Regions from separate parts of the Variovorax sp. FW305-3-2-15-B-LB1 genome, predicted to be linked through region 1. Evidence: riboswitches for the same ligand, from Rfam matches in the RefSeq annotation. Region 1 holds a riboswitch; the other holds the start of a gene.
The links. Region 1 has a riboswitch for thiamine pyrophosphate ahead of AC3WQR_RS06980 (purine-cytosine permease family protein). Riboswitches for the same ligand answer to the same signal wherever they lie in the genome.
Positions count from the first base shown of each region.

Region 2: another riboswitch for thiamine pyrophosphate. It lies ahead of thiC (phosphomethylpyrimidine synthase ThiC); the one in region 1 lies ahead of AC3WQR_RS06980 (purine-cytosine permease family protein).

Region 1 is NZ_JBYSZY010000007.1:139,373-142,706, forward strand. It holds gene thiD (bifunctional hydroxymethylpyrimidine kinase/phosphomethylpyrimidine kinase) at 1-803, shown strand, start outside; gene AC3WQR_RS06980 (purine-cytosine permease family protein) at 748-2,088, opposite strand; TPP riboswitch at 2,165-2,269, opposite strand; gene AC3WQR_RS06985 (MarR family winged helix-turn-helix transcriptional regulator) at 2,380-2,835, opposite strand; gene AC3WQR_RS06990 (enoyl-CoA hydratase) at 2,972-3,334, shown strand, end outside.
Region 2 is NZ_JBYSZY010000070.1:26,062-29,395, reverse strand. It holds gene AC3WQR_RS28385 (hypothetical protein) at 1-148, opposite strand, end outside; gene AC3WQR_RS28380 (hypothetical protein) at 215-625, opposite strand; gene AC3WQR_RS28375 (YchJ family protein) at 793-1,224, shown strand; TPP riboswitch at 1,252-1,357, shown strand; gene thiC (phosphomethylpyrimidine synthase ThiC) at 1,450-3,333, shown strand.

The DNA.
Region 1 (3,334 bases):
CCGGCTCGGACAGCGGCGGCGGCGCCGGCATCCAGGCCGATCTCAAGACCTTCGCGGCCCTCGGCTGCTACGGCATGACGGCCATCACCGCGCTCACCGCGCAGAACACGGTGGGCGTCTCGGGCATCCACGGCGTGCCGCCCGACTTCCTGAAGGCGCAGATCCAGGCGGTGGTGGAAGACATCGGCGTCGACGCCGTCAAGCTCGGCATGCTGCACGCGCCCGAGGTGGTCGAGGTAGTGGCCTGGGCCATCGACCGCTACCAGCTGAAGAACGTGGTGCTCGACCCCGTGATGATCGCCACCAGCGGTGACCGCCTGATCGCGGCCGAGACCGTGCAGGTGCTCGTGCGCGAACTGTTCCCGCGCGCCGTCGTGGTTACGCCCAACCTCGACGAAGCCGCCTTGCTGGTCGGCCATGCCATCGGCGGCATCGACGCACTCGACGGCGCGGCCGACGAACTGCTCGCGCTCGGCGCGAAGGCCGTGCTGCTCAAGGGCGGCCACCTGCCCGGCGACGAAGTGGTCGACGTGCTGCTGGAGCGCAGCGGCGCGCGCAAGCGGCTCGCGTCGCAACGCATCGCCAGCCGCAACCTGCACGGCACCGGCTGCACGCTCTCGTCGGCCATCGCCGCGCACCTGGCACTGGGCCTGGCGCTGCCCGAGGCGGTCGAGCGCGCACGCGCGTACATCCTCGGCGCGATGCGCGCCGGTGCGAATGTGCAGGTCGGTGCGGGCCATGGTCCGCTCAACCACGGCTTTGCGCCAGTGCCGACCCACCGCTTGCCGCTGTCGGCCGGCTGAGCCAGGCCAGAACGAAGGTCGCCGCCAGCGTCGGCAACGCCGAGCCGAACTGCGGCGCCCACTTGGCGAGCGCGTGGTAGGCCGCGATGCCCGCGAGCCAGATCAGCGCCGCGCCCCAGTCGATGGTGCGCGTGCCGTTCGCCGACACGGCACTTCCGCTGCCCAGCCGTCCGAGGATCACGCCGTACAGCGGCACGAACACCGAACTCAGCAGCAGCAGGAAGGGTTCGAGCGTGTGCATTGGCAGCACCAGCGCCAGGCCGATGCACAGCACCGCCAGCAGCAGGCCCCAGCGCTTCACGCTCCAGCGCGGCAGCAGGCTGTGCGTGGACACCGAGCCCGAGTACACGTCGCCGTAGGCGTTGTCGAGTTCGTCGATGAGGATCAGGCCCAGCGCCACCAGCCCGCCCTGGGCCAGCAGCAGCGCCATGACGAGGCTGGTGCCCGGCTCGGCCACGCTCACCACCATCACGCCCAGCGCGTAGCACCAGATGTTGGCGAGCGCGTAGCCGATCCAGGTGCCACTGAACGCGCTGCCCAGGCCGCCCCCGGCGCTGCGCTTGCCGTGGCGCGCGTAGTCGGCCACCAGCGGCAGCCACGATACCGGCATCGCAATGACCAGGTCGAGCGCGCTGAACATGCCCATGCTGCCGTTGCCCGGCCGCGCCCAGAAGGCGTCCAGGCCCTTGGCGTGCAGCTGCGTCGCGAACTGCCAGCTGAGCCACAGCAGCGACAGCACCACCAGCGGCAGGCCGAAGCGGCTCACGAAGCGGCGCACCAGCTTCACCATCGAGCCCGCGAGCAGCGCCAGCAGCACTGCGCCCCACAGCAGCGTGGTCAGCACACCGCCCCAGGCCGTGCCCAGCGCGGCGCCGAAGGCTTGCTGCCCGATGGCCTGCGTGCCCTCGCGCATGATCACGAGTTCGAAGGTGGTCCAGCCCACCAGCTGCACGATGTTGAGCAGCACCGGCAGCCGCGCGAAGGCGCTGCCGTAGGTGGCGTGCATCAGGCCGGCGCTGGCCAGCCCGGTTTCGCAGCCCAGCCGCGCGGTCCAGGCCAGCAGCCCGGCGCCGAGCAGCGAGCCGAGCACGATGGCCAGCGCCGCGTCGCGCGTGCCCACGGCCGGCACCAGGTAGGCGCCGATCTGCATCACCAGCAGCCCCACGCCGAGGCTGAACCACAGCGAGGCGTGGTCGTGCCAGCCGAAGACGCGCCGGGAGGCGGGCAGGGGCGTGAGCGCTTCGTTGCCGGACGAAGCGGAACTGTCGTTGTCGTTGTGTGCCATCCGTTTGCTCCAGTGCAAAAGGTTTGGCAGGTGGGCGAGGCTCCAGTGGCGCGGCCGTCGCGCGAGACAACGCGACAGGCCACCGGACCAGCTTCCCTGCGCGAGGATTACCTCAGTCAGGTTCAAAGGGACTTTCTCAGCCACACCGGTCGAAACCGGTGCAGCACCCCTAGCGAAATGTCATTTTAGGCGCGTGTGTCGCAGACGCACCGAAAAGTTCCTGCGCACGGAAGAATCCGGCCACGACGGGCCTTGCATCCGCCGCACCGATGGCGTGCCGGGACCGAGGGCCTATTCCTCGTGCTTTCCCGCGCCCTCGGCGGAAAAATTCTCGACCACCGATTCGAGCCACCGGCCGACGATTGCCATCTCTTCGTCGCTGAAACCCTGGGTCAGCCGTGCGTTCAACGCGCCGAGCCCGGCCTTTGCACGCTGTCCGGCAAGCCGTCCTTCCTCGGTCTGGTACAGGCGGAATGCGCGCCCGTCGTTCGGGTCTTGCGCGCGGGTCAGGTAGCCGGCCTTTTCGAGCCGGGCGGCAAGGCCGGACATGGCCGGGGCACCGATGTTCAGTGCCTGCGCGACTTCTCCCGTCAGGGCGCCATCGTTGGTCGACAGGAAAAACATCGTGCCGGCCTGGGCTGCCGACAGCGCGGGCAGGGCGTCGCCGCGGGTTTCTTTCCAGCGCTGCACCGCCCGCTGGGCGACGTTCAGAAGAAACACCAGCCTGTATTTTTTTTGAGCTTTCATCGGATTCCTGTGGCCTGAGCGAAGGCGCGGCAGGTTACATCTTATCCGTATTTATTTCGCACGCGAAGCATATACTTCGCATGCGAATTAAATGCCATCCCTCTCGCACGGTGCGAGAGGGCAACCAGGAGAACCTATGACCGAATACGTGACCGTCGAATCCACCCAGGGTGTCCTGACCCTCACGCTGGCCAGGCCGGAGAAGATGAACGCACTGACCAATGCGATGTATGGCCGCCTGGCCGATGCCATCGCGGGCGCCGAGAGCGACCCGTCCGTCCGGGCCATCGTGATGCGAGGCGAAGGTGGCATGTTCACCTCGGGCAACGACCTGGGCGAATTTGCTGCCGTGGCTGCCGGGAAGGCCGGCAACGAAGAGCGCCATGTCGCCCGCTTCCTGCGTGCGTTGGCGAGTTCAACGCGCCCGGTGATTGCGGCGGTCAACGGACGCGCAGTCGGCGTGGGGACCACCTTGCTGTTGCACTGCGACTTCGTCGTG
Region 2 (3,334 bases), on a different contig from region 1:
CCTTCTGCGCGCCATCGACCTTGTAGATCGCTCGCCATTCCACGCGGGCGAATCCGTGGAGTTCGTCGATCGCCGAGACGTCGAGCTTGCGCACGCTCATCCGTTGCACGCCAGTCTCGCGGTAGTGCTTGAAACCCTGCGCGGACACTTTCCTGAGTTCGTCGTCGTTCTTGCTGATGAAAGGCCACTCATGGCTGGTTGCAGGCAGACAAACCTATTGCGCGTGGACTCTAAATCCCAAGTAGAGAAAAAACGCCACAACCGCCCCGACGATGGCAAGCCCAATCGACCACGGAATGTCCATGTCACTGCGCTCGCGGCGCGAGACGCCATCCATACGGGTCAGCATCGTGCGTCGCTGGTCCGGCGTGTTAATGAGGAACTTGACGACGCCTGCAATGCCGCAAAGCGCAACGGCACCCCCGATGATCATCAATCCCGAGACTTCCATATTGAACGTGATGGGAAATGCACCATCGGCGGCTGCGACAAAGGGTTCGCGTCCCCTTCGCGTGACAACGATTTGTCCGGCGCGCCATGCATTAAATCCGTGCAGAAAGGCGAAGACTCCCAAGGAGAGGGTCGCAGCGAGCAGGAAGAACAGCTTGAGGAATCGCAAAAGCATGCTTTGGTGTTCAGCTTGAAGGAACGAAACGCCGGACGACTGTAGCGACACAAGCCGTTGGCGCAAGAGGCCTCGGCGCCTTTAGCCCCGGCAGGTCCTCGCAAAGCGGGCATGCCCGGAAGCCCCCTTCAGCCCCCGCCGCGCCAAGTGTTCCAATAGAGCCCTTCATGAGCGCCACCGACCCCACTCCCGGCCCCTGCCCCTGCGGCCGCACCGACCGTCGCGACAAGCCCATCGGCTACGCCCTGTGCTGTGGGCGCTACCTCGACGATTTCGAGAACACGCCGGCGCCCGACGCCGAATCTCTGATGCGTTCGCGCTACTCGGCCTTCGTGCTGGCGCGTGCCGACTACCTGCTCGCCACCTGGCATGCGTCGAAGCGGCCGGCGTCGGTCGAGTTCGAGCCGGGCGTCAAATGGCTGGGGCTGGACATCCGCTCGCGCTCGGTGCTCGATGCCGACCACGCCGAGGTCGAGTTCGTCGCCCGCCAGCGCGGCGCGACGGGCGTGGCGTTCCGCCTGCACGAGCGCAGCCGCTTCGTGCGCGAGGACGAGCGCTGGTTCTACGTCGACGGAGACCTGCACCAGCCCCCGGGTTGACGGCGGCGGGCTTCGGCCCGCACAATCGGCCCCGCTCCGGGGTGCACGCATGTGGCGTGCTGAGATGGCAAAGCTGCCGACCCGCGAACTTGATCCGGGTCATACCGGCGTAAGAAGAGCTGCACTCCCTGACTTCGGTCCGTCACTCCCTTTTTCGGTGGCGGGCCTCCCGAGGTCCACGAGCGATTGCGGAGCACCCTTTCCCTCAACAAGGAGTGCCTCCCGATGAATGCCCCCGACAAGTTCACCTCGCTGCTGTCGCTGACGCGCGAACCCTTTCCCGCCTCGCACAAGTGCGTCATTCCGGGCAGCCGGCCCGACCTGTTCGTGCCCGTGCGCGACGTGGCGCTGACCAACGGCGAAACCGTCTCCCTGTACGACACCTCGGGCCCCTACACCGACCCGAAGGTCGAGATCGACGTGCGCCGCGGCCTGCCCGACGTGCGCAGCGCCTGGGTCATCGAGCGCGGCGACACCGAAAGCTACGAAGGCCGCACGCACCACGCGCTGGACGACGGCGCCAAGAACGAAGACCGCGACGCGCAGCGCCTGGCCGAGCTGCGCGCCGGTGCCTCGGCGCTGCAGCGCACGCCGCGCCGCGCCAAGTCGGGCGCCAACGTCACGCAGATGCACTACGCGCGCCGCGGCATCGTCACGCCCGAGATGGAATACGTGGCCCTGCGCGAGAACGGCAAGCGCGAGTGGATGGCCGAGTACCTGGCCAACGAGGAGCGCGCCAAGCGCGTGGCGGGCAACCCGATGGGCGCGAGCATTCCGCGCATCATCACGCCCGAGTTCGTGCGCGACGAAGTGGCCCGTGGCCGCGCGATCATTCCCGCGAACATCAACCACCCCGAGGTCGAGCCGATGGCCATCGGGCGCAACTTCAAGGTGAAGATCAACGCCAACATCGGCAACTCGGCCGTCACCTCGAGCATCGAGGAAGAGGTCGAGAAGCTGGTGTGGGCCATCCGCTGGGGCGCCGACAACGTCATGGACCTGTCGACCGGCAAGAACATCCACACCACGCGCGACTGGATCGTGCGCAACTCGCCGGTGCCCATCGGCACGGTGCCGATCTACCAGGCGCTCGAAAAGGTGGGCGGCGTGGCCGAAGACCTCACCTGGGAGATCTACCGCGACACGCTCATCGAGCAGGCGGAGCAGGGCGTCGACTACTTCACCATCCACGCCGGCCTGCGCCTGCCGTTCATCCACCTCACGGCGGACCGCATGACGGGCATCGTGTCGCGCGGCGGCTCGATCATGGCCAAGTGGTGCATCGCGCACCACAAGGAGAGCTTCCTCTACACGCACTTCGAGGACATCTGCGACATCATGAAGGCCTACGACGTGAGCTTCTCGCTCGGCGACGGCCTGCGCCCCGGCAGCGGTGCCGATGCGAACGACGAGGCCCAGTTTGCCGAGCTGCGCACGCTGGGCGAACTCACGCAGATCGCCTGGAAGCACGACGTGCAGACCATGATCGAAGGCCCGGGCCACGTGCCGATGCACATGATCCAGGCCAACATGGACGAGCAGATCAAGCACTGCCACGAGGCGCCGTTCTACACGCTCGGCCCGCTGACCATCGACATCGCACCGGGCTACGACCACATCTCCAGCGCCATCGGCGCCGCGATGATCGGCTGGGCCGGCACGGCGATGCTCTGCTACGTGACGCCCAAGGAGCACCTGGGCCTGCCCGACCGCGACGACGTGAAGCAGGGGATCATTGCCTACAAGATCGCCGCGCACGCCGCTGACGTGGCCAAGGGCCACCCGGGTGCGCGCTCGCGCGACGACGCGCTGAGCAAGGCGCGCTTCGAGTTCCGCTGGCAAGACCAGTTCAACCTGGGCCTGGACCCCGACACGGCGCGCGAATTCCATGACGAGACGCTGCCGAAAGATTCGAGCAAGGTGGCGCACTTCTGCTCGATGTGCGGCCCCAAGTTCTGCTCGATGAAGATCACGCAGGAAGTGCGCGAGTACGCCGCAAAGAAGGGCGTGGCGGAGCGCGAGGCCGTGGCCGAGGGCATGGAAGAGAAGTCGAAAGAATTCATGGCCGGCGGCGGCGAGATCTACATTCCGATCCGCCCCGTGGTCTGAG